DNA from 3 places in the Serratia sp. Ae19-1 genome. Region 2 is predicted to be linked to each of the others. Evidence: predicted binding sites of a transcription regulator. Region 2 holds the regulator's gene; each other region holds the start of a gene.
What was found. The regulator LexA, encoded in region 2, represses DNA repair genes until DNA is damaged. The targets are predictions, from matches to a motif close to TNCTGTATGTACATACAGNA.
Positions count from the first base shown of each region.

Region 1: a site for LexA is predicted at 6,102-6,121, ahead of dinB (DNA polymerase IV). Genes of this name have one in related genera too.
Region 3: a site for LexA is predicted at 8,103-8,122, ahead of umuD (translesion error-prone DNA polymerase V autoproteolytic subunit). Genes of this name have one in related genera too.

Region 1 is NZ_JBCHWD010000001.1:37,881-48,094, forward strand. Features, by position in the region: gene AAIE04_RS00195 (Na(+)-translocating NADH-quinone reductase subunit C) at 1-664, shown strand, start outside; gene AAIE04_RS00200 (NADH:ubiquinone reductase (Na(+)-transporting) subunit D) at 657-1,286, shown strand; gene nqrE (NADH:ubiquinone reductase (Na(+)-transporting) subunit E) at 1,293-1,889, shown strand; gene nqrF (NADH:ubiquinone reductase (Na(+)-transporting) subunit F) at 1,905-3,128, shown strand; gene AAIE04_RS00215 (FAD:protein FMN transferase) at 3,129-4,160, shown strand; gene nqrM ((Na+)-NQR maturation NqrM) at 4,168-4,395, shown strand; gene AAIE04_RS00225 (putative T6SS immunity periplasmic lipoprotein) at 4,571-4,990, shown strand; gene AAIE04_RS00230 (glycerophosphodiester phosphodiesterase family protein) at 5,057-5,953, opposite strand; gene dinB (DNA polymerase IV) at 6,137-7,198, shown strand; gene pepD (beta-Ala-His dipeptidase) at 7,241-8,701, opposite strand; gene gpt (xanthine phosphoribosyltransferase) at 9,041-9,499, shown strand; gene frsA (esterase FrsA) at 9,803-10,214, shown strand, end outside.
Region 2 is NZ_JBCHWD010000002.1:219,165-229,378, forward strand. Features, by position in the region: gene dusA (tRNA dihydrouridine(20/20a) synthase DusA) at 86-1,096, opposite strand; gene AAIE04_RS06455 (tetratricopeptide repeat protein) at 1,302-1,835, shown strand; gene AAIE04_RS06460 (RNA polymerase sigma factor) at 1,854-2,387, shown strand; gene AAIE04_RS06465 (sugar O-acetyltransferase) at 2,409-2,981, opposite strand; gene zur (zinc uptake transcriptional repressor Zur) at 3,226-3,738, shown strand; gene AAIE04_RS06475 (CsbD family protein) at 3,844-4,053, opposite strand; gene dinF (MATE family efflux transporter DinF) at 4,368-5,705, opposite strand; gene lexA (transcriptional repressor LexA) at 5,807-6,415, opposite strand; gene AAIE04_RS06490 (diacylglycerol kinase) at 6,518-6,886, opposite strand; gene plsB (glycerol-3-phosphate 1-O-acyltransferase PlsB) at 7,035-9,500, shown strand; gene ubiA (4-hydroxybenzoate octaprenyltransferase) at 9,567-10,214, opposite strand, start outside.
Region 3 is NZ_JBCHWD010000011.1:21,350-31,563, reverse strand. Features, by position in the region: gene AAIE04_RS23405 (ParB/RepB/Spo0J family partition protein) at 1-1,817, opposite strand, end outside; gene AAIE04_RS23400 (DUF905 family protein) at 1,886-2,131, opposite strand; gene AAIE04_RS23395 (DNA polymerase III subunit theta) at 2,829-3,083, opposite strand; gene AAIE04_RS23390 (hypothetical protein) at 3,246-3,437, opposite strand; gene AAIE04_RS23385 (antirestriction protein ArdA) at 3,480-3,980, opposite strand; gene AAIE04_RS23380 (YubG family protein) at 4,371-5,459, opposite strand; gene AAIE04_RS23375 (DUF1380 family protein) at 5,514-5,936, opposite strand; gene AAIE04_RS23370 (YubE family protein) at 5,992-6,213, opposite strand; gene AAIE04_RS23365 (DNA methylase) at 6,210-6,902, opposite strand; gene AAIE04_RS23360 (hypothetical protein) at 7,299-7,766, opposite strand; gene umuD (translesion error-prone DNA polymerase V autoproteolytic subunit) at 8,134-8,562, shown strand; gene AAIE04_RS23350 (Y-family DNA polymerase) at 8,562-9,833, shown strand; gene AAIE04_RS23345 (plasmid partitioning/stability family protein) at 9,837-10,214, opposite strand, start outside.

The DNA of each region.
Region 1 (10,214 bases), on a different contig from region 2:
GCTCGATAAGCAGCGCAATATTCTCGACGTAGCCGGCCTGTTGCAGCCGAAAATGGAGAGCGAGCAGGTCAAACGCCTGTACAGCGAGCGCATCGAGCCGCGTTTGGTGGATCTGAACAGCGGCGAGTTTGTCGCCGGCAAGGCGGCGGCGTTCGATCTGGGCGCTGCGCTGCGCGACGACGCCAAAAGCGTGGCGCTGGCGGCGGGCGACGATCCAGCCGGCATCAAGCGCCGCAGCAACCAGGCGGAAATCTATCTGGTGCGCAATGAAAGCGGCCAGGTGAACAAGATTGTGCTGCCGGTATACGGCACCGGTCTGTGGTCGATGATGTACGCCTTCGTGGCGCTGGATAACGATGGCAACACGGTCAAGGGCATCACCTACTACGACCAGGGGGAAACCCCGGGGCTGGGCGGTGAGGTCGAGAACCCGTCCTGGCGCCAGCAGTGGGTCGGCAAGCAACTGTTCGACGACAACGGCCAGCCGGCGATCCGCGTGGTGAAAGGCGGCGCGCGCCAGGGAGATGTGCACGGGGTGGACGGCCTGTCCGGCGCCACGCTGACCTCCAACGGCGTGCAGCATACGTTTGATTTCTGGTTGGGCGAGCACGGCTTCGGCCCGTTCCTGAAAAAAGTTCGTGAAGGAGCGCTGAAAAATGGCTGATTCCAAAGAGATAAAGCGGGTCCTGCTGGGGCCGCTGTTCGACAATAATCCGATCGCCCTGCAGGTGCTGGGCGTTTGCTCCGCGCTGGCGGTGACCACCAAGCTGGAGACGGCGGTGGTGATGACCATTGCGGTGACGCTGGTGACGGCGTTCTCCAGCTTCTTCATCTCGCTGATCCGTCATCACATTCCCAACAGCGTGCGCATTATCGTGCAGATGGCGATTATCGCTTCGCTGGTGATCGTGGTCGATCAGCTGCTGCGTGCCTATGCGTTCGAGATCTCCAAGCAGCTGTCGGTGTTCGTTGGCCTTATTATCACCAACTGTATCGTGATGGGACGCGCCGAGGCCTACGCCATGAAATCGCCGCCGATCGAGAGCTTTATGGACGGCATCGGCAACGGGCTGGGCTACGGGGTGATCCTGGTGCTGGTCGGTTTCCTGCGCGAGCTGATCGGCTCCGGCAAGCTGTTCGGCGTGCCGGTGCTGGAAACGGTGCAGAACGGCGGCTGGTACCAGCCGAACGGCCTGTTCCTGCTGGCGCCGAGCGCGTTCTTCATCATCGGCCTGCTGATCTGGGTGCTGCGCACCCTGAAGCCGGCGCAGATCGAAAAGGAGTAAAGGCCGATGGAACACTATATCAGCCTGTTTGTGCGCGCGGTGTTCGTTGAGAACATGGCGCTGGCGTTCTTCCTCGGGATGTGTACCTTCCTGGCGGTGTCGAAGAAGGTCTCGACCGCCTTTGGCCTGGGCATCGCGGTGACCATCGTGCTCGGCATTTCGGTGCCGGTGAACAACCTGGTCTACAACCTGATCCTGCGCGACGGCGCGCTGGTGGAAGGCGTCGATCTGAGCTTCCTCAACTTCATCACCTTCATCGGCGTGATCGCGGCGCTGGTGCAGATTCTGGAGATGATCCTCGATCGCTTCTTCCCATCGCTGTATAACGCGCTCGGCATCTTCCTGCCGCTCATCACCGTGAACTGCGCCATCTTTGGCGGCGTGTCCTTCATGGTGCAGCGCGACTACAACTTCGCCGAATCGGTGGTGTACGGCATCGGCTCCGGCACCGGCTGGATGCTGGCGATCGTCGCCATGGCGGGGATCCGCGAAAAACTCAAATATGCCAACGTGCCGGCGGGACTGCGCGGCCTGGGCATTACCTTTATCACCACCGGACTGATGGCGCTGGGCTTCATGTCCTTCTCCGGTGTTCAGTTGTAAAGGCGGGAAGAATTTATGGAAATTATTTTAGGCGTAGCAATGTTCACCACCATCGTGATGGTGCTGGTGTTGCTGATCCTGTTTGCCAAATCGAAGCTGGTGAATACCGGCGACATCGCGGTGGAGATCAACGGCGATCTGGATAAGAGCTTCCATGCGCCGGCGGGCGACAAGCTGCTCAACGTGCTCTCCAGCCAGGGGATCTTCGTCTCCTCGGCCTGCGGCGGTGGCGGCTCCTGCGGCCAGTGCCGGGTGGTGATCAAAGAGGGCGGCGGCGATATCCTGCCGACCGAGCTCTCGCACATCAACAAGCGCGAAGCGAAAGAGGGTTGCCGCCTGGCGTGCCAGGTGAACGTGAAGCAGAACCTGAAGATCGAGCTGCCGGAAGAGATCTTCGGCGTGAAGAAATGGGAGTGCGAGGTTATCTCCAACGATAACAAAGCCACCTTTATCAAAGAGCTGAAGCTGAAGATCCCCGATGGCGAAGACGTGCCGTTCCGCGCGGGCGGCTTCATCCAGATCGAAGCGCCGGCGCACGACATCAGCTACGCCGACTTCGACGTGCCGCAGGAATATCGCGGCGACTGGGACAAGTTCAACCTGTTCCGCTACCGCTCGACGGTAAACGACACCACGGTGCGCGCCTACTCGATGGCCAACTACCCGGAAGAGAAGGGCATCATCATGCTCAACGTGCGTATCGCCACGCCGCCGCCGAACAATCCGGAGGTGCCGCCGGGCATCATGTCTTCCTATATCTGGTCGCTGAAGGCCGGCGACAAGGTGACCATCTCCGGGCCGTTCGGCGAGTTCTTCGCCAAGGACACCGACGCCGAAATGATCTTTATCGGCGGCGGTGCGGGTATGGCGCCGATGCGCTCGCATATCTTCGATCAGCTCAAGCGCCTGAACTCGAAGCGCAAGATCACCTTCTGGTACGGCGCGCGTTCGCTGCGCGAGATGTTCTATGAAGACGACTTCAACCAGCTGCAGGCGGAGAACGACAACTTCACCTGGCACGTGGCGCTGTCGGATCCGCAGCCGGAAGATAACTGGACCGGCTACACCGGCTTTATCCATAATGTTCTGCTGGAGAACTACCTGAAGAACCACCCGGCGCCGGAGGACTGCGAGTTTTACATGTGCGGGCCGCCGATGATGAACACCGCGGTGATCAAGATGCTGAAAGATCTGGGCGTCGAAGACGAAAACATCATGCTGGATGACTTTGGTGGCTAAATGCGCGCATTGGCGATGAAGAACTGGCTGACGGGCGTGGCGCTGAGCGCCACCCTGCTGCTGACCGGCTGCGGGCCGGAACAGGTGAACCTGGCGGGTAAAACCATGGGCACCTCGTATTCGATCCGTTATGTGACCGGCGACGATACGCCGTCGGCGCGCGAGATGCAGGCGGAGATCGACAAACGGCTGGAGCAGGTGAACGACCAAATGTCCACCTACCGGCCGGATTCCGAGCTGAGCCGCTTCAACGCCAGCCGCGACATTGAGCGGCCGTTCCCGGTTTCACCGGCGACCGCCGAGGTGGTGCGCGAAGCGCTGCGCATCAACCGTGTCACCGACGGCGCGCTGGACGTGACCGTCGGGCCGCTGGTCAATCTGTGGGGCTTCGGCCCGGAAGGGCGGCCGGATAAAGTGCCGAGCGAGGCGGAGCTGGAGCACCGCCGCGCCTGGACCGGCGCCGATAAGCTGTCGGTGCAGGGCAGCGCGCTGGTGAAAAGCATCCCCGAGCTGTATGTCGATCTGTCGTCGATCGCCAAAGGGTATGGCGTAGACGTGGTGGCGGAATACCTGCAATCGCAGCACGTGCAAAACTACATGGTGGATATCGGCGGCGAAGTGCGCACCCGCGGGCGCAACGGCGAGCAAAAGCCGTGGCGCATTGCCATCGAACGCCCGACCGCCGGCGCGCAGCAGCAGGCGCAGCTGGTGATCCAGCCGGGAGAGATGTCGATCGCCACTTCGGGTGACTATCGCAACTACTTCGAGCAGGACGGGGTGCGCTATTCGCACACTATCGATCCGGTCACCGGCCGGCCCATTCATCACCGTTTGGTGTCGATCACCGTGCTGAGCCCGACCTGCATGACCGCCGACGGCCTGTCCACCGGCCTGAACGTAATGGGGCCGGAGCGCGGGATGGCGCTGGCCAACCTGCTCGGTATCCCGGTGTTCATGATCGTGAAAACCGCCGACGGGTTTGAGGAGCGTTATTCGGATGCGTTCAAACCCTATCTGAAAAAGAGTTCGTGAGGTTGCTATGTTGACGGTATTCGCCGCCACCTTCGTGTTGTTCCTGCTGATCGTCGGCGGCATGTCGCTGGGCTATGTGTTTAAACGCAAAAGCCTGCAGGGCAGCTGCGGCGGCATCACTGCGCTGGGGATGGAGAAAGTCTGCGACTGCCCGGAACCCTGCGATGCGCGCAAAAAGCGCGAAGCCAAAGCGGCGCAGCGGCGCGAGCAGTTGGACAAGCACCGCATTCTGTAGCGAAGCGAAAACCCGGCCTTGGCCGGGTTTTTTATTTGGGGCCTTGCCGAAAGGCACATGACTATCTGGCTGGGCGCGATTAACAATGGCGTGAATTTTCAGGGCGTAACGGATAAAACGATCGCCAGAAAATACGAATATGCGCTTTCTCAGTTTTTTAAGCAGAGGTAACAGGATGAACCGCATTATTTTGGCAGGAACGCTGACTTTGCTGCTCGCCGGCTGCATGCACATGAATGATCCGAGGCCAAAGAACTACGCGGCCAGCGTCACTGTCGTTGATAACCATGTTTGCGTGCGGGTTCAACCGGAAGGGGACGAGCGGTTGGCCGGCGTCATTATCGAAGAAATCGGCAACGCCAACGCTATCTTCTGCAAGAACTTTACGGATAACGAGATGCCTGCGCTCACTGCGGCTACGTGCATTCCCGACGTCAGCTATCGATTCGAAGACGGGAGGTCTTACGGGGTTTCGGTGACACTATTGTCGCGGGATAAACGAAGTAAAGGTATTGAGCCCGCCGCTCGGATATTCGGAACTGGGTTTAGTGTGCGCAATGAGGATGGCATCATTCGAGTGGTTCCTGCTCATTGACGGACGCTGAAAGCCAGACAGGCATAAGATGGTTTGTCGAACCATCTTATGCCTTTAGCCGGTTGTTTATTTTGCCTTGCGGAAGCTTTTCGCCTCGGCCGGCGAGTTGACCATTACGCCGTCGGCGCCCAGCGCCAGCGCCTGCTGATACTCCTGCGGCGTGTTGACGCCGAACAGAATGATGTGTGCCGGGCCCTGCGAGCGGAAACAGTCCATCGATTCTTTATCCCAGGTCAGAAACGCCTTCGAGCGCCCTTCGCCGAGGGTGTATTTCTCTACCACTTCCACCTCGCGCTTCAGCTCCAGCCCGTACCAGCGCGGCTGTCGGTTGTCCGGTTTGACATCGCACTGGTGCGCCATGGTGACGTTGGCCAGCAGCGTGCGGGTCTCGTCGCGGCTTTCGAAGCGCGGGATGGCCGGCGGCAGCGCCTGCAGGTATTTGGCGTCGGTAGAGTAGACGCGGGTGCGGTTCAGGCTGTCGGTGCTTTCCAGCGTCGCCAGCAGCGCCTGGCCAAACTGCGCCGGATCGGCGTCCGGGGATTTGATGTCCAGATAGAAGGTGACGTGCGGAAACGCTTTTAGCACCTCGTCCAGCCGCGGAATGCCGATGCCTTGGCCGCGGAACGGATGCGCATCGCCTTTGGCGAACGCCCAGCCGGCATCGGTCTCGGCCAATTGTGCGGCGGTATACGCAGAGACCGGGCCCTGCCGGTTGGTCAGCGCCGTCAGATCCGAGGGGCGATACAGCACGATGACGCCGTCTTTGGATTCTTGCAGGGTGATCCAAACAGCGTCGGCACCGTTTTTCAGCGCGGTTTCGATGGCGATGCGGGTGTTTTCCGGCGCATCGGCGGTGCCGCCGCGATGGGCGACGATCGCCGGCGCGTGACCGGCGGCGGCGCTGGCCGCCAGCGCGCTCAGCGACAGCGCGGAAGCCAGCAGCCAATGAGAAAATCTGATCATGTAGAGTACCTTGTCGTTATCGTTGTGGTGAGCCGCACGGGATAGCGGAGATCATACTATTGAAAAATTAAGCTTTTTTAACAACGCGGAAATATCTGACGGAAGCGGTGCTTTCATCGAAGCCTGCGGCCTTGAGCTTTCGGTATTTGACTGTATACTTATACAGTGTTACTGGAGGGTGCGATGCGTAAAATCATTCATGTCGATATGGACTGCTTCTTCGCGGCGGTGGAAATGCGCGACGATCCCAGCCTGCGTGATATCCCATTGGCGATTGGCGGCAGCGCCGATCGGCGAGGGGTGATCAGCACCGCCAACTACCCGGCGCGGCGCTACGGCGTACACAGCGCCATGTCCACGGCGATGGCGCTCAAGCTGTGCCCGCATCTCACCCTGCTGCCGGGGCGCATGGCGGCCTACAAAGAGGCTTCGCTGCATATCCGTGAAATCTTCGCCCGCTATACCCCGTTGATCGAGCCGCTGTCGCTCGATGAAGCCTATCTTGACGTGACCGACAGCCCGCAATGCAACGGCTCGGCGACGCTGATCGCCCAGGAGATCCGTCAGGCGATCGCCGACGAGCTGAATCTCACCGCGTCGGCCGGTGTCGCGCCGATCAAGTTTCTTGCCAAAATCGCTTCCGAGATGAACAAGCCGAATGGGCAATACGTGATCACCCCGGCGCAGGTGCCGGCGTTTTTGCAGCAGCTGCCGCTCAGCAAGATCCCCGGCGTCGGCAAGGTGACCGCCAAACGGCTGGAGGAAGTGGGGCTTATCACCTGCGCCGACGTGCAGCAATACGATTTGGCGCAGCTGCTCAAGCGCTTCGGCAAGTTCGGCCGGGTGCTGTGGGAGCGGTGTCAGGGCATCGATCGGCGCGAAATCTCGGCGGAGCGGCTGCGTAAATCGGTGGGCGTGGAGCGCACGCTGGCGGAAGACATTCACGACTGGGAAGATTGCGAAACGCTGATTATCGACAAACTCTACCCCGAGCTGGAGATGCGGCTGCGCAAGGTGAAGCCAGATCTGCACATCGCCCGGCAGGGCGTGAAGCTGAAGTTTCAGGATTTTCAGCAAACCACCCAGGAGCACGTGTTCCCGGTGCTGAACCGGCAGGATTTGCTGGCGGTGGCGCGGCAGGCGTGGCGCGAGCGGCGCGAAGGGCGCGGCGTGCGGCTGGTGGGGCTGCATGTGACGCTGCTCGATCCGCAGCTGGAGCGGCAGCTGGCGCTGCCTTGGGAATAAAAAAGCCGGCGAGTCGCCGGCTTTTTGCGTTAAGCGCGCAGATTACGCGCGCTCAGGGATCGCTTTCAGCAGCGAGGTCAGCAGCTTCCAGTACAGACCGACGCTTTCGATATGCACCTGCTCATCCGGCGAGTGCGGGCCGGTGATGGTTGGCCCGATCGATACCATATCCATGTTTGGATACGGCTTTTTGAACAGGCCGCATTCCAGGCCGGCGTGGATCACCATGATGTTCGGCGTCTTGTCGAACAGATCCTGATACAGCTCGCGCACCAGGTGCATCACCGGTGAATCGGCGTCCGGCTGCCAGCCCGGGTAGCCGCCCTTCGGCGCCACTTTGGCGCCGGCCAGCTGGCCCAGCGCGGTCAGCATTTCGACCACGTAGTCTTTGCCGCTGTCGATCAGAGAGCGGATCAGGCAGATGATTTCCGCTTCGTTTTCGCTGGTGGTGACCACGCCGACGTTCAGCGAGGTTTCCACTACGCCTTTTACCGCGTCGCTCATGCGGATCACGCCGTTCGGCGTGCCGTTCAGCAGCGCGAGGAAGCGCTGCTGGCTGTCGGCGCTCAGCGCCTGCGAAGCGCTGGTGGTCGGCTCCAGCAGCACGGTGATGTTCTTCTCTTTGGCGGAGAGTTCGTTCTGCAGCACCGCCAGGAACTCCTGGCTAAGCGCTTTCAGCGCGTCGGCTTTGTCCGCCGGCACCGCAACCACCGCAGAGGCTTCACGCGGAATGGCGTTGCGCAGGGTGCCGCCGTTCAGATCCAGCACGCGCAGGTTCAGCGCCGCCGCATGGGCGAACAGGAAGCGCGCCAGCAGTTTGTTGGCGTTGCCCAGCCCGACGTGGATCTCGGCGCCGGAGTGGCCGCCTTTCAGGCCCTTGAGGGTCAGCTTCAGGGTTTGGTAACCGGCCGGCACCGCTTCGCGCTGCAGCGGCAGGGTGGTGATGAAGTCGATACCGCCGGCGCAACCCATGTAGATTTCGCCTTCTTCTTCGGAATCGGTATTGATCAGGATGTCCGCCTGCAGCCAGTTCGGCTGCAGCCCGAAGGCACCGTCCATGCCGGCTTCTTCGGTCATGGTCAGCAGCACTTCCAGCGGGCCGTGCTCAACGCTGTCGTCGGCCAGCACCGCCAGGGCGGAGGCCATGCCGATGCCGTTGTCGGCGCCCAGCGTGGTGCCGCGCGCTTTCACCCACTCGCCGGCGATATAAGGCTGGATCGGATCCTTGGCGAAGTCGTGCACGGTGTCGTTATTCTTTTGCGGCACCATGTCCAGGTGCGCCTGCAGCGCGACCGGCTTGCGGTTTTCCATGCCTTTGGTGGCCGGCTTGCGCAGCAGGATATTGCCGACCTGATCACGCTCGGCGTGCAGGTTCTTCTCTTTGGCCCAGGTGAGGATGTGCTGCGCCAGCGCTTCTTCATGATAAGAAGGGTGCGGGATAGAACAGATCTTGGCGAAAATATCCCACAGCGGCTGTGGCGAAAGTTGAGACAATTCAGACACTATAAGTCTCCTGTGACGGCAGGCTCCGACAGGACGGGCGTGCCGCGCGGTTGAGGTGAGCGGGTATCTGTGCGTCGTGGCACGATCATCAGAGAATATCACTTTATTTCCGGCGGCGCGCGCCCCGTATTGTGCGGTTTAAGCGCTTGATCACACTGCTTCGCGGTGGGAACGTTCGCTTTTTCAGCATCAATCACCGAAAAGCCGCGCGGCGGAAATCGCGAGGTTTTCCTCGGTACAGCTGGAATTCAACGCGGCCAGTCTCTATAATCTCGCGCAACCTTTTTTCCCCTGAACTATAAAGTAAGCCGCTTCACCAGCCGGCTGGGACACGATTCTATGAGCGAAAAATACGTTGTTACCTGGGATATGCTGCAAATACATGCACGCAAGCTGGCGCACCGCCTGCTGCCTGCCGACAAATGGACCGGCATCATTGCCGTAAGCCGCGGCGGTCTGGTGCCGGCGGGCCTGCTGGCGCGCGAACTGGGCATTCGCTATGTGGATACCGTCTGCATTTCCAGCTACGACCATGATAACCAGCGCGAAATGAAAGTGCTCAAGCGCGCCGAAGGTGACGGTGAAGGCTTCATCGTAGTAGACGATCTGGTGGATACCGGCGGTACCGCAAAAGCGATCCGCGATATGTACCCGAAAGCGCATTTCGTCACCATCTTCGCCAAGCCGGCGGGCCGTCCACTGGTGGACGACTATGTGGTCGACATCCCGCAGGACACCTGGATCGAGCAGCCGTGGGACATGGGCGTCAGCTTCGTTCCCCCTATCGGCGGTCGCTAAGCCCAGCCAGTTCCAAATCAACGCCCGGTTATGCCGGGCGTTTGTTTAATGATAAACGTGATGGCGTTGTCAGGCTTGCCGAAGGCAAAATATAAAAAATAAGGAAAATCAATTTATTGATTTTCGGCCGTTGACCACAAAGGAGGAAAAACCACGTTTTTTCCTTCTTTGTCAGCCGCCTGACGCCCGGTTATGCCGGGCGTTTGCGTTATCTTGGTTTATCCCGCCAGAGTTAGGTACACTACCTCCAGTTAAGTAGGCCTGTTGCGGCCTATCGCCAGATTTACGGAGGCTGTTGTTACCATGGCACAGGCCAACCTTTCTGAAATTCTTTTCAAGCCTAAATTCAAACACCCTGAAACCTCGACGCTGGTGCTGCGCGCGCGCAACAAAGTGAGCGCCGCCATGCATTCCGCGTTGGAAGGCGACACCACCGGCAGCTGGTACCGTATGCTGAATCCGCTGCTGTGGGCCTGGCGCGGCGTCAGCCCGATCGAAATCCACGAAGTGTTGGCGCGCATCGCCGCCTCGGACGCCGAGCGCAGCAATCCGCAGCGGCTGGATACCGTGGTGGGCTACCGCAACGGCAACTGGATCTACGAGTGGATCCATCAGGGCATGCAGTGGCAGCAGAGGGCGACGGAGCAGCAGGATCCGCTGCTCGGCGGCGAGTACTGGCTGAAGGCCGCGAGCCTGTACAGCATCGCCGGTTACC
Region 2 (10,214 bases):
ACGCATTGAAATGATTAGACAGGCATCCAGTGATACGCTAAATGCCTGGCGAAAAAGACTAACTATTGGTGAAGTTTTTTGTTAATTACGCCATTTCGACCCGCGGCTGGCGCACCAGCGCCAGCGCCTGCTCCACCACCCGCGCATCGGCGCCCGGTTTATGGGCGTTCTCGCTCAGATGGCGGCGCCACTGACGCGCACCCGGCACGCCCTGGAACAAACCGAGGATGTGGCGAGTGATGTGGCCGAGGTAGGTGCCGTTGGACAGCTCGCGCTCGATATACGGATACAGCGCTTCGACGATCGCCACGCTGTCCGGCACCGCGGTTTGCGCGCCAAACAGTTCGCTGTCGACCCGCGCCAGAATCCCCGGATTCTGGTACGCCTCGCGCCCCATCATCACGCCGTCCAGATGCTGCAGGTGCTGCTGCGCCTCTTCCAGCGTTTTCACCCCGCCGTTGATAGCGATGGTCAGCGCCGGGAAATCCCGCTTCAGCTGATAGACGCGCGGGTAGTCCAGCGGCGGCACTTCGCGGTTTTCTTTTGGGCTGAGGCCGGAGAGCCAGGCTTTGCGGGCGTGAATGGTGAACATGTCGCACTCGCCGCGCCCGGCGACGGTCTGAATAAAGTCGCACAGGAAGGCATAGCTGTCCTGATCGTCGATGCCGATGCGGGTCTTCACCGTCACCGGGATCGACACCACGTCGCGCATCGCCTTGATGCAGTCGGCGACCAGCGTCGCCTGGCCCATTAAACAGGCGCCGAACATGCCGTTTTGCACGCGATCGGACGGACAGCCGACGTTGAGGTTAATTTCATCGTAACCGCGCTGCTCCGCCAGTTTGGCGCAGTGCGCCAGCGCGGCCGGATCGCTGCCGCCCAGCTGCAGCGCCACCGGATGTTCTTCTTCGCTGTAGGCCAGATAGTCGCCCTTGCCGTGGATGATCGCGCCGGTGGTCACCATCTCGGTGTACAGCAGCGTTTCCTTGGTCAGCAGGCGGTGGAAGTAACGGCAATGACGATCGGTCCAGTCGAGCATTGGCGCGATGGAGAAACGATTGGCGGCGTAGGTTGGGGCGTGGTTGTCTTTCGTCATGCTGAGTTACTGGCTACCTGATGTCTGTCTGAATTCAACGAACGGCGCGCGGCCGCAAACGGCTATTATAACGACAATCGGCGCCGTTGGGAAAACCGCCTTGTCGCCGACAAAAATTAAGTGGGGGATAAAGCGAATAAACCCACTCGCTCAGGTGTTATCTCATTACGGGCGCGCACGGCGCCTCTGCCTTGAGGACACAACCATGAACAGCTTCATTAAACGCCTGCTGGCATCGGCCATTGCCGGCTGCCTGCTGTTTTCCGGCGGGGCGCTGGCGATGGGCGGCGACGGTAGCGGCCAAACCCCGCCAACCTGTCCGAAAGGCCAGGTCTACGACAGTAAAACCCAGACCTGCACGGTGGATAAAAGCAGCAAAGTCGACGACGCCGACCGCACTAACTATGCCTATGCACTGGCGAAAAGCGGCCGCTATCAGGAAGCGATCGATATGCTCAACACGCTGAAAAATCCCAACACCGCCATAGCGCTGAATTATCGCGGCTACGCCACGCGCAAACTTGGCCGCACCGATGAGGGTATCGGCTATTATTTAAAATCAGTGGCCCTCGATCCGAAATACCCCAAAGTGCGCGAGTACCTGGGTGAAGCCTATATGCTGAAAGGGCGGCCCGACCTGGCGCGCCAACAGCTGCAGGTGATCCAGTCGCTGTGCGGCACCGGGTGCGAGGAGTACCGAGATTTGGCGGCAGCCATCGACCGCCATCCGGAATCTTGATCCGACGCGCCTGCGGAGGTGACTATCAGCGGCGATGCGATACGCGATGAACTCGGCCACTATCTCTCCCGCCTGTGGCGCTATGCGCTGGTGCTTTCGCACCGGCGGGATGTCGCCGACGACCTGGTGCAGGCGACCTGCGTGCGTGCGCTGGAGCGCGCCGCGCAATTCACCCCCGGTTCACATCTGGATCGCTGGCTGTTTGCCATCTTGCACTCTATTTGGCTCAATGAAGTTCGCGCCCAGCTCCTTCGCCAGGGGCAAGGCTGCATGGTGGCGGAAGAGCTGGGCGATGCGGACACCGGTGAACAACCGGTCTTGCTCAATGAAGTGATGCGGCGCGTAAACCGGTTGCCGGCGGCCCAGCGCAACGCGCTGTTTCTGGTGTATGTCGAAGGGCTGTCCTACCGGGAAGCGGCGAAAGTGCTGACGGTGCCGATCGGCACCGTCATGAGCCGCCTGGCGGCCGCACGCCAGGCATTGGCCGATGACCGACAACGGCAACACCGTAAGGAAAGCCATTCGCCCCCCTTACCCCACTCCCGCCGATAAACCGTCGGCCAGCGACCGTACTTATTCCAACGCGCGGATAACCCGGCACGGCTGCCCCAGCGCCAGCACGTTGGCCGGGATGTCGCCGGTCACTACGCTGCCCGCGCCGATGGTGGTGCCGTCACCGATGGTCACCCCCGGCAGGATCACCACGTTGCCGCCGATCCATACGTTGTTGCCGATGGACACCGGCTGCGCCGAGGTGCGGAAAGGAAAATCCGGATCGCCGGTGAAGCGTTCATCGGCCTTCAGCGGATGACTCGGCGTGTAGATTTGCACGTTAGGGCCGATCAGCGTGTTATCGCCGATGGTGATGGTATTGCAGTCGAGGAACACCGCATTGACGTTGATAAAACAGTTCTTACCGATGCGGACATGTTGCCCATAGTCGCACCAGAATGGCGTTTCAATCCAGCTTGCTTCTCCCCAGGCGCCGAACAGCTCGCCGAGCAGGCGGTTTTTTTCGTCCGCCTGATGCGAATCCAGCGCACCCAGGCATTTAGTCAACGCCCTCGCCCGGTGGTACATGGCGATCAGTTCTTCATCGCGGCTGTTGTACACCTGGCCGCTTAACAATTTCTCTCTTTCCGTCATCACGCGGGGCTCCAGCTTTTAACGCGGGTGAGGCGCGTTATACCGCTCTCACCGCCCGCTCTCCAGCGCTAAAATCGGCAATGTTGATTTGCCGCCCGCCTGCGGGAAAAAGTTGTGATGCACCTCTCGTTTAACGCGGCCAACGCGCCTTTCTCTGCACTATCCTCAGGGGAAAAGGGGCAACTCTCGGCGATTCGCCGTAATCATGGTAAAATCGGCTTTTTTACGTACCGGGATATTTGCGATGAACTCAACCACCCAGGAAAAGCTGTTGGCGCAGGCGGAACGCCTCTGCCAGCAACGCAATGTGCGATTGACGCCGCAACGGCTGGAAGTGCTGCGTCTGATGACTCAGCAACCCGGTGCAATCAGCGCTTACGACCTGCTCGATCTGCTGCGCGTCGCCGAACCGCAGGCCAAGCCGCCGACGGTTTACCGCGCGCTGGATTTTCTGCTGGAGCAAGGTTTTATCCATAGGGTGGAGTCCGCCAACAGCTACGTGCTATGCCATCACTTCGAACAACCGATGCATACGTCCGCGCTGTTTATCTGCGATCGCTGCGGCCAGGTGACCGAACGCACTACCGAGGGCGTAGAAGAAACGCTGCAGAAGCTGGCGCAGGAGGCCGGATTTGCGCTGCGGCACAGCGTGGTGGAGGCGCACGGTCTGTGTGCCGCCTGCGTGGAGGTTGAGGCTTGCGACAGCAAGCATGACTGCGCCGAACACGATCACAGCATCGCCATCAAGAAGAAGTAAGCAATACGAAGTCAGGTACTTCCTTGTACCTGCGGCCGGGACGCCAGAGGATGGGGCGACGCCGGCCTGCGCTGTGCGTGCCGCCTTCAATGGCGGCCCTGCAAATTACCAGCGGTGTTTGGTGTGATCTTCCCAGGCTTTCACCTCTTTCTCGGCCGCCTCTTTCTGATAACCGTAGCGTTCCTGAATTTTACCGACCAGCTGTTCGCGTTTCCCTTCGATGACCGTCAGATCGTCATCAGTCAGCTTGCCCCATTTTTCCTTCACTTTGCCTTTAAGCTGCTTCCAGTTACCGTCGGCTTGATCTTTATTCATAGTCTCTCCGTTAACCTGTGGTGAATCAGCGATCCCTGTAACCGGCCGGGGTTAACCAGAAATATTTCTGGCTGATTACGCCCTCACCTTAAGGGTAATCACGCCCATTCATTCGCCAGCCACAAGACTAATTCTAGTCAAACAAAGAAATTAAAACAAAAAAACCAGTATAAAAAACCATTAATAAATAAAATAAAAACAAAAAACGCCAACAAACAAGAAGCTAACGTGAACAGGCCCGGACCGAAAACATGTAAGTAAACATGAATAAAAGCATAAAAAAATCTAATTTATTACCTGACAAAGTTTCTGGACTAGCGTGCAGTAAACCAACTGCCACGCAGCTGGTGACGGTGCCAGATCCAGCCCAACGCCAGGCCGCGCAGCGCCAAAAACACCGCCAACGCCAGCCAGAGCCCATGGTTACCGAGCAGCGGCACGCTGAACAGCGCAATACCATATCCCGCCGCGGCCACCGCCATGCTGTTGCGCATCTCGGCGCCGCGCGTGGCGCCGATAAACATGCCGTCCAGCAAATAGCACCACACGCCGACCAGCGGCAGGATGACCTGCCAAGGTAAATAGTGGGCGGCTAACGCACGCAGCTCCGGCAAAGAGGTCAACGCCGCCACGATCTGCTGGCCGATGACGGCATAGGTCAGGCCAAAGGCCAACGCGACCAGCCCCGCCTGCCGACAGGCCGCGTGCCACACCTTGCGCAGCTGGCTGTCGTCCCGAGCGCCGTAGGCGTGGCCCGAATGGGCCTCCACCGCATAAGCGAAGCCGTCGAGCGCATAAGCGGTGAACGTCAGCAGATTCATCAATACCGCGTTGACCGCCACGACATCGCTCCCCAAGCGAGCGCCGAAGATGGTCAGCGACGCAAAACACAGTTGCAGCAACAATGAGCGCAACATGATGTCGCGGTTGAGCGCCAGCAGGCGGCGCAGATCGCCCCGCCAAGCCTCACACAGCATCGGCAAGGTGATGCCGCGCAGGCGCATCACCCGCCACGCCAGCCACAGGCCGAGCAGCAACGTGGCGTATTCGGCGATGGCGGTCGCCGCCGCCGCTCCCCGCACGTTCCAGCCCAGGCCCATCACCAGCCAGATATCCAGCACAATGTTCAGCAGGTTGCCGACGATCAGCAGGATCACCGGCGCACGCACATACTGCACGCCGAGCAACCAGCCCAGCAGCACCAGATTGGCCAGCGCCGCCGGAGCGCTCAGCCAGCGGATCTCAAGAAAACGCCGCGCCTGTTCCAGCACGTCGGCATTGCCGCCGACGATCTGCAGCGCCAGTTCGATCAGCGGGTAGCGCAGCAGGACGATCGCCACCCCGGCCAACAGCGCCAGCAGCAGCGGTTGCATAAACGCGCGCGCCAGCGCCTGGGGGTTCTGCGCCCCCAGCGCCTGTGCCGCCAGGCCGGTCGTGCTCATGCGCAGGAACAGCAGCAGCATGAACAGGAAGCTGGTCGCCACCGCACCGATCGCCACGCCCCCCAGATAAATGGGGCTGTCGAGGTGGCCGATCACCGCAGTGTCCACCAGTCCGAGCAGCGGCACGGTGATATTGGAGAAAATCATCGGCAATGCCAGGCGCCACAGGGCTTTATCGGTGTCGCTGGTGAAGGCGGAAATCAAACGCATGATGAGATGTTCCCGTAACAGTGGCGAAGGGCAAAGTCAGAAACAAAAACGCCCCAGAACAGGGGCGATTGATACAGGGAGCGGTACGGATGGCGCGGCGTTTAAATCCAGTCGCCGTTGCGGATCACGCCAACCGCCAGCCCTTCGATAGTGAAATTCTGCTGACGCAGATCGACCACGATCGGTTGGAATTCGTTGTTCTCCGGCAGCAGCTCAACCACGTTGCCGTGTTTTTTCAAGCGTTTGACCGTCACTTCGTCTTCGATGCGCGCCACCACAACCTGGCCGTTGCGCACGTCTTGCGTTTTGTGCACCGCCAGCAGATCGCCATCCAGGATGCCGATGTCGCGCATCGACATGCCGTTCACCCGCAGCAGGAAGTCTGCGCTCGGTTTAAACAGGGAAGGATCCACCTGGTAGTGCCCTTCGATGTGCTGCTGCGCCAGCAGCGGCTCGCCGGCGGCGACGCGGCCGATCAGCGGCAGGCCTTCCTCTTCTTCCATCAGCAGGCGGATGCCGCGCGACGCGCCGGAGACGATTTCAATCACCCCTTTGCGCGCCAGCGCCTTCAGATGTTCTTCGGCGGCGTTAGGCGAGCGGAACCCCAGACGCATCGCGATCTCGGCACGCGTTGGCGGCATGCCCGTTTGCGAAATATGATCGCGAATCAGATCGTAGACCTCTTGCTGTCTGGTAGTTAGTGCTTTCATTCCGCCCCCTGTTTGTTTATACAGTCTTGCTGTGAGTATATACAGGTAAGCGCGGATTGGGAACCGAAGAATAAATAAAAATCAGTCAGTAGGCGCCTTTCGTCAGCCGAAATGCTGCCATAAGACCGTGCCCCAAACGAACAGCGCCAGCACGATCGCCAGCGACACCGCCGCCGATCCCATGTCCTTGGCCCGGCCGGACAGCTCGTGATGTTCGCTGCCGATGCGATCCACCACCGCCTCGATCGCGCTGTTCAGGATCTCGACGATCATCACCAGCGCGACCGATCCGATCAATAAAATGCGCGCTATCGCACCCACATCCAGCCACACAGCCAGTATGATAGCCAGGACGGCCGCCACCAGCTCCTGGCGGAACGCCGCCTCGTGTTGCCAGGCGGCGGAAAGCCCTTTATAGGAATAGCCGGCGGCCTTGATGATGCGGGTCAATCCGGTTGCTTGGTTTGCCATGTTTTCGTGCCTTTCTCAGAGGTCGGTCATAATAAAAAGAGTCTAGAACAGTCCGCGCTGACGGCTCTCGGTTTTCGAACACCACAGATCTGCTACCCGGTTTCTGGTATGCTTGCGGCGCATTGCTAACAAGAGGCTTCACGTTGTTATGTCAGGTTGGCGTAAAATTTATTATAAACTATTGAATTTACCACTTAAATTGTTGGTGAGAAGTAAGGTCATCCCATCAGATCCGGTTACCGAGCTAGGGTTGGATCCCTCACGGCCGATTTTGTATGTTTTGCCTTACAATTCCAAGGCGGATTTGCTGACGCTGCGCACCCAGTGCCTGGCGCAGGATCTGCCCGATCCGCTCGACTCGCTGGAGATCGACGGCACCGTGCTGCCGAGCTACGTGTTCATTCACGACGGCCCGCGCGTGTTCCGCTATTACACCCCGAAAGAAGAGTCGGTAAAACTGTTCCACGACTATCTGGATCTGCATCGCAGCAATCCGGATCTCGACATCCAGATGCTGCCGGTTTCGGTGATGTTCGGCCGCTCGCCGGGCCGCGAAGGCCACGGCACGCCGCACCTGCGTCTGTTGAATGGCGTGCAGAAATTCTTCGCCGTGCTGTGGCTCGGCCGCGATAGCTTCGTGCGTTTCTCCAACACCGTTTCGCTGCGCCGCATGGCCACCGAGCACGGCACGGATAAAACCATCGCGCAGAAACTGGCGCGCGTGGCGCGCATGCACTTCTCGCGTCAGCGCCTGGCCGCAGTAGGCCCAAGCCTGCCGGCCCGTCAGGATCTGTTCAACAAGCTGCTGGCGTCAAAGGCGATCGAAAAAGCGGTCGAGGACGAAGCGCGCAGCAAGAAGATCTCGCACGAGAAAGCCCAGCAGAACGCCATCGCGCTGATGGAAGAGATCGCCGCCGACTTCTCTTACGAAACCGTGCGTCTGTCCGATCGCGTGTTGAGCTGGACCTGGAACCGGCTGTATCAGGGTATCAACGTCACCAACGCCGAGCGCGTGCGCCAGCTGGCGCAGGACGGGCACGAGATCGTCTATGTGCCCTGCCACCGCAGCCACATGGACTACCTGCTGTTGTCGTACGTGCTGTATCACCAGGGCCTGGTGCCGCCGCACATCGCCGCGGGCATCAACCTCAACTTCTGGCCGGCCGGCCCGATCTTCCGCCGTCTGGGCGCGTTCTTCATCCGCCGCACCTTCAAGGGCAACAAGCTCTACTCGACGGTGTTCCGCGAATACCTCGGCGAGCTGTTCACCCGCGGCTACTCGGTGGAATACTTCGTGGAAGGCGGCCGTTCCCGCACCGGGCGTCTGCTGGAGCCGAAGACCGGCACCCTGTCGATGACCATCCAGGCGATGCTGCGCGGCGGCGCCCGTCCGATCACGCTGGTGCCGATCTACATCGGTTACGAGCACGTGATGGAAGTGGGCACCTACGCCAAAGAGCTGCGCGGCGCCACCAAGGAAAAAGAGAGCCTGCCGCAGATGGTGCGCGGCCTGCGCAAGCTGCGCAATCTGGGCCAGGGTTACGTCAACTTCGGCGAGCCATTGCCGCTGACGGCTTACCTCAACCAGCACGTGCCGCAGTGGCGCGAGTCGATCGATCCGATCGAAGCCCAGCGCCCAAGCTGGCTGACGCCGACGGTCAACGATCTGGCCGGCCAGATCATGGTGCGCATCAACAACGCCGCCGCGGCCAACGCCATGAACCTGTGTTCCACCGCGCTGCTGGCCTCGCGCCAGCGTTCGCTGACCCGCGAACAGCTGATTGAACAGCTCGAGTGCTACCTGCAGCTGATGCGCAACGCGCCTTACGCGCGTGACGTCACCGTGCCGACGCAAACGCCGGACGAGCTGCTGGATCACGCGCTGAACATGAACAAGTTCGAGGTGGAGAAGGACAGCATCGGCGACATCATCATTCTGCCGCGCGAGCAGGCGGTGCTGATGACCTATTACCGCAACAACATCCACCACTTGTTGGTGTTGCCGTCGTTGATCGCCAGCATCGTGATGCATCACCGCCGGGTATCGCGCGCCGAGCTGCTGCGCCAGATCGGCATGATCTACCCGATGCTGAAGGCCGAGCTGTTCCTGCACAACGACAAGGAACAGCTGCCGGAGGTGCTCCGGCCGATGATCGACGAGCTGATCCGCCAACAGCTGATCTGCGACAAAGGCGACGAGCTGGTGCTGAACCCGGCGCGCATTCGCCCGCTGCAGTTGCTGGCCGCCGGGGTGCGCGAAACCCTGCAGCGCTACGCCATCACCATGTCGATCCTCAGCGCCAACCCGAGCATCAACCGCGGCGCGCTGGAGAAAGAGAGCCGCATCATGGCGCAGCGCCTGTCGGTACTGCATGGCATCAATGCGCCAGAGTTCTTCGACAAGGCGGTGTTCTCTACCCTGGTGGCAACGCTGCGTGAAGAAGGCTATATCAACGACAGCGGCGACGCGATCCGCGAGCACACCCTCGAGGTGTACAATATGCTGAGCGATCTGATCACGCCGGAAATCAAGCTGACCATCGAAAGCGTCAATATGCCGGCGGAGACCAACGACCTGCCGCAAGCCGACGCGGAAGAAGAGCAAGACGAGTGATTTCGCCCGGCGCGGAAAAACAAAAGGCACCCCATGGGGTGCCTTTTTTCTTGCTTTGGGGAACCGTTACCCCGGCAGATAACTCAACGCGATGCCGATAAACACCACCAGCCCGACATAGTTGTTCTGCAGGAAGGCTTTGAAGCAGGCGTCGCGCTCACGCCCGGCGATCTGCTTCTGCTGGTGAATAAACAACGCGCCCGCCAGCAGCAGCGACCAGTAAAACGCCCCGCCGAGCTGCGCCAGATACCCGACCCACGCCAGCAGCAACAGCGTCGCGAACTGCAGCAGCCCGACGATCAGTTTGTCATAACGGCCGAACAGGATAGCGGTGGACTTGATGCCGATCTTGAGGTCGTCATCGCGATCGACCATCGCATACAGCGTGTCGTAGGCCACCGTCCAGCAGATGTTGGCCAGCAGCAGCAGCCAGCAGCTGAGCGGCAGCGATTCGCTGACCGCCGCATAGCCCATCGGAATGCCCCAGCCGAACGCGGCGCCCAGCACAAACTGCGGCAGGTTGGTCACCCGCTTCATGAACGGATACACCCAAGCCAACGCCAGCGCCGCCAGCGACAGCCAGATGGTCATCGCGTTCAGCGTCAGCACCAGGCAGAACGAGATCAGCACCAGCACCACGAACAGCACCTTGGCCTCTTTCGCGCTCACCCGGCCGCTCGGCATCGGCCGCCCGGCAGTGCGCTTCACGTAGCC
Region 3 (10,214 bases), on a different contig from region 2:
AGACCTGCATCTTTAAGTGAAGTGACTATCTGTGAATGTTTCAGGCTACCGAAGTAGTTCTCTTTTGTAGGCTGCCACCAGTCGCGAAGGTGAAAACCTATCGCGGCCTCAACCGTATCGAGAGGGCTGCGTGATGTGTGTCCATTATCACGCGTCTGTACACCATCTACGGAACAAGCCGCACAGAAGGCCAGCAATGACATCAGTACCTCTCCGTTCAGGGCGAAGAAGGTCGTGAAGTCCTTCTCCCATCCTGTCGGCAGCAGGGTTTTCAGGCGCTCTTTTTCGGTCATCAGGGCTTCAAACGCTGCGCCCTCTTTACCGGACGGGGCGTTCTCAGTGAGGCTGCTGTGAGAAACGGTCAGGTTGATACGGAACGGATGCGGCGTGGTCACACATCCAGCAAAAACGCAGGTACACATACGCCAGACCATAAGCGCCACAGCCTTTTCAGGTTGCTGCATCAGCGCGGCCTGTACCGCCAGAGTGCGCTCGGATGACATTTTGGTGAGCAGCGGGATGCTGATCCCTTCTGCTGCATCAGGTCGATGCATATGAGTCACGGCAGGAGACTGCGCGGAATCCTCTCCGTTACTGTCATGGTCAGGTAAATCAGACATGCGGCATATACCACGCTGAATACGAAGCGCACCGTGCATGAAGCTCACCACCACGCCTGATTTTGCTTTCAGATCTTCTGTCCACCCACGAAGCTCAGCGGCATGTTCAATGAGGGATATTTCGCTGCTAATGGCCTCGGCTTCATCACTGTCAGGATCCAGAGCGTTAAATTTGTCGGACAGTTCATCGATACGGCGGCTGTCATCTTCGCTGTAGATTGCATCTGGCTCCGGCAGAATGCGGTAGTCCTTTCCGTCAGGTCCGTAAAGGTTAATTGCAGCCAGACGTCCGGTACCCCACATCCAGCCCTCTTTTTGATGGATTTCCTGAGCGATCAATTCAAGTTTTTCCAGTACCAGACGTTCAACAAGCAGACTGTCTACTGTTCCGTCCCCTTCCTGCTCACTGAACAGATCTTCACGGACAATTCCGCCTGCGGCTTCATAAACTTCCCGCCCGATAAATGCGAAACGTGGATGCGAGACAGAAATTTCACTTTCCGTAATACGATTTTTAAGTGCGTTTACGGTAGTGCGTCCCCATTCCTCCTTTACGCTTTCGTAAACAGCAACCTGACGCTCAGGATCGCTTTCAAGACACAACACCTGACACTGTTCAACATCAAGCTGACCTTCTGCCAGAAGTGCAAGCAGTGACGGGGCAAGACTGGCAAGTTTGAGCATGCGCTGGACGTGGCGGGAACCGTACCCAAGCACCTCACCAATCTGCGCGGGAGTTTTTCCCTGCGCCGCCAGCGTACCAAACGCTGTGATCTGCTCGGCAGGGTGCATGGTTTCAAGCTCGTTGTTCTCGGCGTAAGAAGCCTCAACAGCAAGCTCGTCGCTGACACGTTTAACCGGAACCTGATAATCCGGTTTGATACGCCCCATTTCAGACATGAGCGTCAGCGCAGTCAGACGCCGACCACCTGCTGCCACACCGTATTTTCCCTCGGGCAGGGCATGGACAACCAGATTGTGAAGCAGTCCGAGGCTTTCAATGGAGTTAGCCAGTCGCTTAACGCTCTCGGTGGTGTAGGGAATCGTGCGCACGTTCAGCGGTGATTTAATGAGATCGGTCAGCGGAACATACTCAATGACTGCCGCATCGAGGGCAGTTTTCAGCGCCTCGTTTCCGGCAGTTTTATTCTTACTGGTTTTTTTTGGTGCTTTTGATTTAACATCTGCAACTGTCATGATTTAGTACCTCTCAGTATTAATGATTGTCTTGCCCTGCGGAGTGACAGCTCCGACAGGGCACCTTCTTACTGCTGTTTTCTGGCTCTGTAACTGGCAAGAGCGCGGTTAAGCAATGCCCCCACGTCGTTCTCAAAGTTCCACGCGCACTTCGTCAAAAACCCTTCTTCACCCCGCACAACAAGCTGAAAATAAGTACCCTGATCGTTCTCAATACTGACGTTGGTGTACTGCGCCACCAGAGCGGTCGCCTCTTCACGGGTAAACGGCCCCTGAGGCAGCACCACGGGTGCAGTGACGGTACTGCCATTCAACAGAGCCGCCAGTTCGTTTTCTTCGGCGGTGGGTTCGCGCAGCAGCACTGGCTGATTCAGAAATTTCTGTAATGTTTTTCCCACTGAATACTTCCTTTAAAAAAGTGGCTGGTTTTAAAACCCATCACCCGTTGAGTTACGGGAGCCGCGGTTTTGACGTTTCGCGGGAACCTGCTGAACTTTCCCGGGGGATAAAACATCACCCGTTTGAGAACCTTCGCCGCAGGTGCGTAAACGACACCGGCCGAGGCAGATGTCCGGGGCGGACGCAAAAAGTTTTTGCCTGCAAAAAGTTTTGGTGGCCGTGCGTCAGCATTCACCCTGGACAGCCACGAGGACTGTGGCGGTCTCAGCACCCGGAGGAGGGACTCAAAGGGGTGTAAAAGGACCGGATGGAATGGGCAGGGACACGCCGCAATGACGGGAAGCCGCGCGCGGCGAAACGACATTGCCCCCTACATCACGACGGGGTATTTACGGCGTGATGCAGGGAGCGCAGGAAACGGCGCGACTGAGCGGCGCAGCCGGAACGGCTGCTGCAAGCGATGGGGGTTGCGTCATGGGATGGACACCCGCTGCCCCGCAGGGGCCGGGCAGAGACAGCTTTGCTGGCTCTGTGCGAAGCATGACAGCCCGCCCGGACGCCCACTGCAACAAAGGCAATGAGTTTGATTTACAGCATATCTTACTGAAAAAATTACTTTTTATTTGCCTCGGCCATTTCTGAATATTGTGGGTCGCTGGCTTTCGGCAACTGCTGGCTAAGCTGGCGGTAATGGCGCAACCTTTCCAGAAAATATTCGCGAAGCTCTTCGGGCACCTCTCGTGCCACAATTTCCGGCACCACTGGCTGATTTAGCCGCTCTTTAAATGCCACACCTGACGCGGCCAGGTCTACGGCGATCCTGTCCTGATCCTCTTTTGAACGTACCGAAAGATTAAATTCGCTCATGTTTTTCCTCTCTTTCACGCGCCTGCAACGAGATCGTTGCTGACTTTTTCTGCCGGGGCCGTTTGTAGCTGCGCCGCAGGCGCGGTAACAACCGCCGGCAGGCAAAGCCTGCCAGGGTTTTTCGCGCGGGCTAACAGGCGGATGATACCGCCTGCCAGGTTATCAGTTACCTTTTCCACCCTGCAAAATGAAATGACCGCCGATATACACCGCACGCTGGCAGGTCATGTAATAGCATATTTCGTCGATCACCTGCTCCGTTCTTAATTCCCGTTGACCATTTTCACGTCGACGGGCGTTAATTATATTTTTGTACTGACGCAGGATGTCACGGGTCTGTGGATCAAGTTTCATTTTTATTCTCCTTTGTGGCGGGGCCCTGCCCCGCCTCTGACATCAACCGTTGAACACGTAGCCATCCAGAAATACCAGACCATCCAGGAACAAATCCCGCGCCCAGGCTCCCATATCGAAATAGCAACGCAGCGATTCCGGAATGTCATTGAGAAGGCCGCACTCTTCTGCCATAGTCCAGGCGTAGTCCTCTTCGCTCTCAGCTTCTCCGCAATAAGCATCCTCGAAGGCGTCATAATCACACTCTCCGGAGTATTCCACCCAGGCAATAAATGCAGCATCCATACCGTCTTCTACTGCGCGCTTGTAGGCTTCAATGAAATTCCAGTCAACGGAAGATTCGGATGCAAATGCTGACGGGATCCCTTCCCAGTCCTGGAACATGAGTTCCGGGTCGGATTCATTGGCGTGCAGCTCGTTGCAGGCTTCCAGAAACTCTGCTTTATCATCAAAGTCGGTGAGGTCAAACCATTTACCGTAGAGGCTACCGCAGTTGTATTTGTGGTATGTACCTACATAAATCGCCGGGGTGGTAGTGTTCATAAAACTCCTCCAGTGTCTGTGTCGTCTGAGTTCCGGCTTACGCCGTGCCGACACGACAGCCCGACTTCGAGCGGAAGATGCAGGGGCGACACCGGAGGCCGCAGCGCAGATAAAAAGCGATGACGGTCTGGACGGTTCTCCCGCGAATATTGAGCGGGAGAACGACGGGAAGAACGGCATCAGGCGTAAAAATCTGCGACCGGGCGAGGATGGCGGCGGAGCGAACCCTTGCATCTGAAGCGATCGGGCTAAAGTGAAGGCACGGCGTTAGCCGCAGACCGCACGGACGTTTTCACCTGCGTCCCGGTAACATCGTGGAGGGGGCGCCGGTAAAGCGGAGCGTGCGACATCCTTTTCGCAATAAGGCGGGGCGCACTGCCCCGCCCAAAATCAGGCGGCAATCCGGATGCCGGAGAAGGATTTCATCATCGCGTCAATCTCGGTTCGTGCGCTGCTGACCACATCCCGCAGCCAGTGTCTGTCAAACCAGTCGCGGGATGGGCTGTCAGGGTGACGAAGGGCATAAGGCACGTGGGTCTGCCCGACTGTACGGCCATTGCATTCCAGACGGATTTGCAGACGGCGAAAGGTTTCCTTCCCGTCGAGTACCGCTTTAAGACGGGCGTCGAGCGTCTCATTATCCCACTGCGCATCATCCTGCACCTGCTCCACTTCCGTTACTGTCAGGAGGAAATTACGGGTTCGGCGGGTAAATACCAGCGGTTCAGCGGCGGGGCGCAAGGCTTCCATCAGGCGGTATCCGGCGGATGCCACGCAGCTACAGACGTGGTTAATCTCATCACGCAGGGCTTTCAGCAGACAGAGGATATGTTTCGTGGACATACCTTCAGGGCAATTATCATATTCAAGCGAAATGGTTCCGGCATGAGCCTTACGATGCCCCAGCGAATTACGATAAAGGCGGACAATCAGTTCACTTCCTGCCAGTAATGGCAGCAGCACCTTCATTGCCTGATCGGACATCAAACCACGCAGTGCAATCTCAGGTAACAGACGCTGCAACTGTAAAGCATCGAGCTGGCCATAGAACGCAACGCCTTCTCCTCTGGAGTAATTCAGGCTTGTATCGATATCCATGTTGGCTGGCCAGCCGCGGGCTACAAGCGTGTTTCGGGTATGACGGTGCATAAAGCGGTAAGCAATGGTCATGATATTCTCCTCTTCTGAATGCGGCGACGTCTTCGCCGTGCCGACACGACAGCCCGACATCGAGCGGAAAATGCAGGGGCGACACCGGAGGCCGCAGCGCAGATAAAAAGCGATGACGGTCTGGACGGTTCTCCCGCGAATATTGAGCGGGAGAACGACGGGAAGAACGGCATGAAGCAATAAATCACTGCGACCGGGCGAGGATGGCGGCGTAGCGAACCCTTGCATTTGCAGCGTTCGGGCTAAAGTGAAGGCACGGCGCTCACTTCCGCCGCGCCAGCGCGGCATAAAAAGCGGAGTTAACGACATCCTCTTTCGCTGTGAATTGTCACCGGTTGCCGGGGACGCTCCCCCGGCCCGTTCTCAGGCTACCAGCGCGTCTTTCAGTGCGTAGACGTCATTCCTTGCTTCCTTTACGGAATCGGGTTCAGGCCGCCCGGCCTCCCAGGCCATTCCGGCGCGATGCTCCAGCTCACACTCATAGTCGCGCAGGACGCGTGCAAGTAAAGCTGCCGGTACACTCACCTGACGGTTTGCCGCTTCCCGCTGATGGGTCAGGAGATCGCTGATAGTCAGATTATTTACCCCCTCCTGGCGGTATTGCGTCATTTTCATTTCACCAAGCGCCTTCATCACCGCCCGGATTTCAGCCTCGTCCGGTTCTGGCTGGGTTTCACGGCAGGCCACGCTAATCCCCTCTTCCGTCCAGACCAGCAGGACCAGGGGTTCGTCAGACGTGAACATGGTTTCAAGCTGTACACAAAGTTCTTTGCGGGTTCCGTACATCTTTTTATCTCTTTCGTAAGTGGTTACAGGCCGGGCATCAGCCCGGCAGGGTCAGTCAGTCCTGAAAGGTTTCGTCCAGCACCAGGGCTTCGCGGTAGGCTTCCAGAAGCAGGGTGTTGATCCGGCGCAGGGTCTGGGCGGCCATACGTTCAGCCAGCGTTGCCGCGTCGTGCCGGTGCTGAGATTCGAGGCGGTTCAGCAGCATCCGCACGTCACACATGGCATTGCTGAGCGCGGCCACGTCCGCGCGCAGGGATTCAAGGCCCGAGTAGTTCATGCCGCCTCCGGATAATCAGGGTAAAACGTACCGTCATTGGCCGCCGGCATCCTTCTCGCCCGTTCAACCTGTGCCAGACGGCGAACGCCGGCGGCGTGGTACTGCTCAAGCATCTCGATCCCGATATAGCGGCGGCTGGCTTCGGCGGCGGCCACGCAGGTAGAGCCGCTGCCGGCGAACGGGTCAAGGACAATGGCCCCCGGACGCGTGAGCGATTCAATCAGTGGCCGCAGGCTCTGCACCGGCTTCTCCGTCGGATGGTGTCGGTTGCCCGTGTATTTCCAGGGGATCACGTCCGGGATGGGGCGGTCCGGGGTTTGCGGTCGCCCCTTCGCGAGCAGGTAAGCGTTCTCATGGGTGTAGCCCACGAACGTTGATTTGGAGGCATAACTCTTCGCAAAAACGATATGGCCAACAACACGGAACCCGGCCGATTTCCACGCATTGAGAAACAGATCTGCGCGGTTCCATGCGTAAAAGCTCACCATCAGACTGTCGTTTTTGAGTACGCGGTACATTTCGTGGCACGCTGGCTGAAGCCATTCCGACGAATTGTCCCCGGCCAGAGTGCGGCCGGTACGGTCCTTAAAGCCAACCAGATACGGGGGATCGGTAAGAATAAAATCAACGGCACGTGCCGGAAAACGGGACATCACCTGCACGCAGTCACCCAGGATATAACGGGACATAGACACACTCCTCTCTGATATGCGGCACCCTGTTGCGCCGTGCCGCCACAAAAACCCGGCTCTGAGCGGAGGGCGCAGGGGCGACGCCGCAAGCCGCAGCGCAAGCCTTTCACGGGCTGAATGCGCCGTGAAAGGTGCGAACGGGTGAGGACGGAGACAACGTGAACCCTTGCGACCGCAGCGGCCGGGTTAGCGTGAAGGCACGGCGTTGAACACGCCGCCGACTGGCGGCAGAAAGGCGGAGGGCACCGACATCCTTTGGTACTGATTCTGGTAGCTGAAGGCGCCTCCCGTGTATGACAGAATGACCATAAGTGCGTGTCAGTACACCACTTTGTAGGATCATAAGCCTGGTATATTTTGGGACGCCTCCGGCCGGTGGCGCCCTTTCTTCTGTCAGCGCCCCTTTACCTGGTCGATAGCGAACTGCAATGTGTCCCAGTTAAAACCTATGCAGGCATCATGGCTGTGGTAACAGACACGCATAGCATCAGCAATCTCCCCCTCTGTCAGGCTGTCATTAAGGGACAGAAAGTCATCAGCCAGCCAGAACGTTCCCATACACAGTGCATCCGGCGGATACTGCTGTAATCGCGCGATGAGAGCTGCCACGGTTACACCCTCGCGGCTGGCAAATAGCGGCGGCAGCACGCGATCGGCAATGTCATTCCAGCACCACTCTTCGTCCTCCGGAACTGCCTCTTGAATAGTGCAGGTTTCCACACCCGGCATCAGGGAAAGCTGCTCCAGCACCTCACCCATGTAGAGTCGTTCCCCGCTGGCATCCTCACTCCACAGATAATGGTTGTTGATATACACGGCAAATTCGCCGTTATTGAGTTCAATACAGGTCAGTCTGAACATGGTTGTATCCTCAGCATCCGGCACCCAGTTGCGCCGTGCCGACACGACAGCCTGACTGCGAGCGGAGAATGCAGGGGCGACACCGCAGGCGGCAGCGCAGATAAACAGCGATGACGGTCTGGACGGTTCTCCCGCGAATATTGAGCGGGAGAACGACGGGAAGAACGGCATGAAGCAATAAATCACTGCGACCGGGCGAAGATGGAGGCGTAGCGAACCCTTGCATTTGCAGCGTTCGGGCTAAAGTGAAGGCACGGCGGGGAACTTCTTTAAGCAACAGAGAGTTAAAAAAATGGGCAAAGCAAAAACTTGAAAGTACACTCAATAAAGCAATAATACTGTATATAAATACAGTCCTGAGGTGCCTATGTTTGAATTATTGCGTGTCGATTGCGAGCCAGAAATTATCCCCATCCCTCTTTATAGCGAGAGGTGTCCGGCGGGGTTCCCGTCCCCGGCCCAGGACTATGTCGAAGCCGAACTTGACCTCAACGATTACTGTATATCCCGGCCCAGTTCGACATATTTTGTGCGAGCTATTGGTAATTCCATGACTGATATAGGGCTACATTCTGGCGATCTGATGATCGTTGATAAAGCCGAAAAGGCACACCACGGCGATATCGTTATTGCTGAGATTGAAGGTGAATTTACTGTCAAGCGATTACTGTTGAAACCGAGGCCAGGGTTGCAGGCAATGAATCCAGCCTACCCTACTCTGTGGCCAGAACCTGAGCAGCTACAAATTTTCGGTGTTGTAACTGCCTTTGTACACAAAACCCGGGGACATGACTAATGTTCGCCCTCGCAGATGTGAACAGCTTCTATGCGAGTTGTGAGAAAGTCTTTCGTCCTGACTTGCGTGATAAACCAGTGGTCGTTCTTAGCAATAACGATGGTTGTGTAATAGCCAGATCGAAGGAAGCGAAGCGGCTTGGGATCAAAATGGGGATCCCCTGGTTCCAGCTGAAGGCAATGCAGTTCCCGGAGAAAATTATTACGTTTTCCAGCAATTATGAGCTTTACGCGAGTCTGAGCAACCGGGTCATGGCACATCTGGAAGAACTGGCGCCCCGCGTTGAGCAGTATAGTATCGACGAGATGTTCCTGGACATTCGCGGCATCGATGGCTGTACCGACTTTGAAGATTTCGGACGGCAGCTGCGCGAGCATGTCCTCATCGGAACCGGACTGACAATTGGCGTCGGGATGGGCCCAACAAAAACTCTAGCAAAATCAGCGCAATGGGCTTCTAAGGAGTGGCCTCAATTCGGGGGCGTACTGGCCCTTACCACTGGCAACCTCCGTAGGACGGAGAAACTGCTCTCATTGCAGCCAGTGGAGGAAATCTGGGGGGTTGGTCGACGCATAGGCAAAAAGCTGAATACATACGGCGTGACGACTGCGCTACAGCTGGCGCGCATGAATCCTTCCTTTATACGCAAGAACTTTACCGTGGTGCTAGAGCGAACCGTACGCGAGCTGAACGGTGAGGCCTGTATATCTCTCGAAGAGGCACCACCCGCGAAGCAGCAGATTGTCTGCAGCCGATCATTCGGGGAGCGCATCACGACTTACGAAGCGTTGCGGCAGGCTATCTGCCAGTACGCCGAACGCGCTGCTGAAAAATTGCGGGGAGAGCATCAGTTCTGCCGGCACATATCGGTCTTTATCAAAACCTCCCCTTTCGCAGTCAACGAAGCGTATTACGGCAACGTGGCCAGTGAAAAGCTTCTCGTGCCTACCCGTGACACCCGGGACATCATTAATGCCTCAGTAAAGGCCCTGGACCGTATCTGGCTCGACGGGCATCGATATGCAAAGGCTGGCGTAATGCTGAATGATTTCACCCCTACGGGAGTAGCACAGTTAAATCTTTTCGATGACGTTAAGCCGCAGGAACGAAGCGAGGATCTAATGAAAGCCCTGGATGGTATAAACCATTCAGGGCTCGGGAAGGTATGGTTTGCTGGCCGCGGAATTGCACCAGAATGGCAAATGAAAAGAGAGATGCTTTCTCCGGCATACACGACCAGGTGGTCCGATATCCCCAAAGCCTCAATTTGAGTATCAGAAGAGGTCTTTCATTTTGACCCGGGCCTCTTCCAGTCGGCGCTGCTCATCATCTTCAGCAATTTCAGGCTTGATTGCAGAATCAAATTTACCCGCGCCCAGTACAGCAAGCACATCACGGATATTGGCCTGGGATGGCTTCCATCCCGTTGTCTGACTGATTAAACCTACCAGGCTATCAGCCGTGAAACTCTTATCCAACAACTGTGCTAGTAAGCCAGGAAGCCGCGGGTCGAGGTGGTGAAGTGCTAAGCCGGAGATAAGTGCCCTCCTATATAAATCCCCTCTATCGTTCCGTGGGACAGAATCAATAATGTCTAAAGACACATTATCCGCCACCTGGTCCGGATGAAGATAAACCGTTAACTTCTTCCG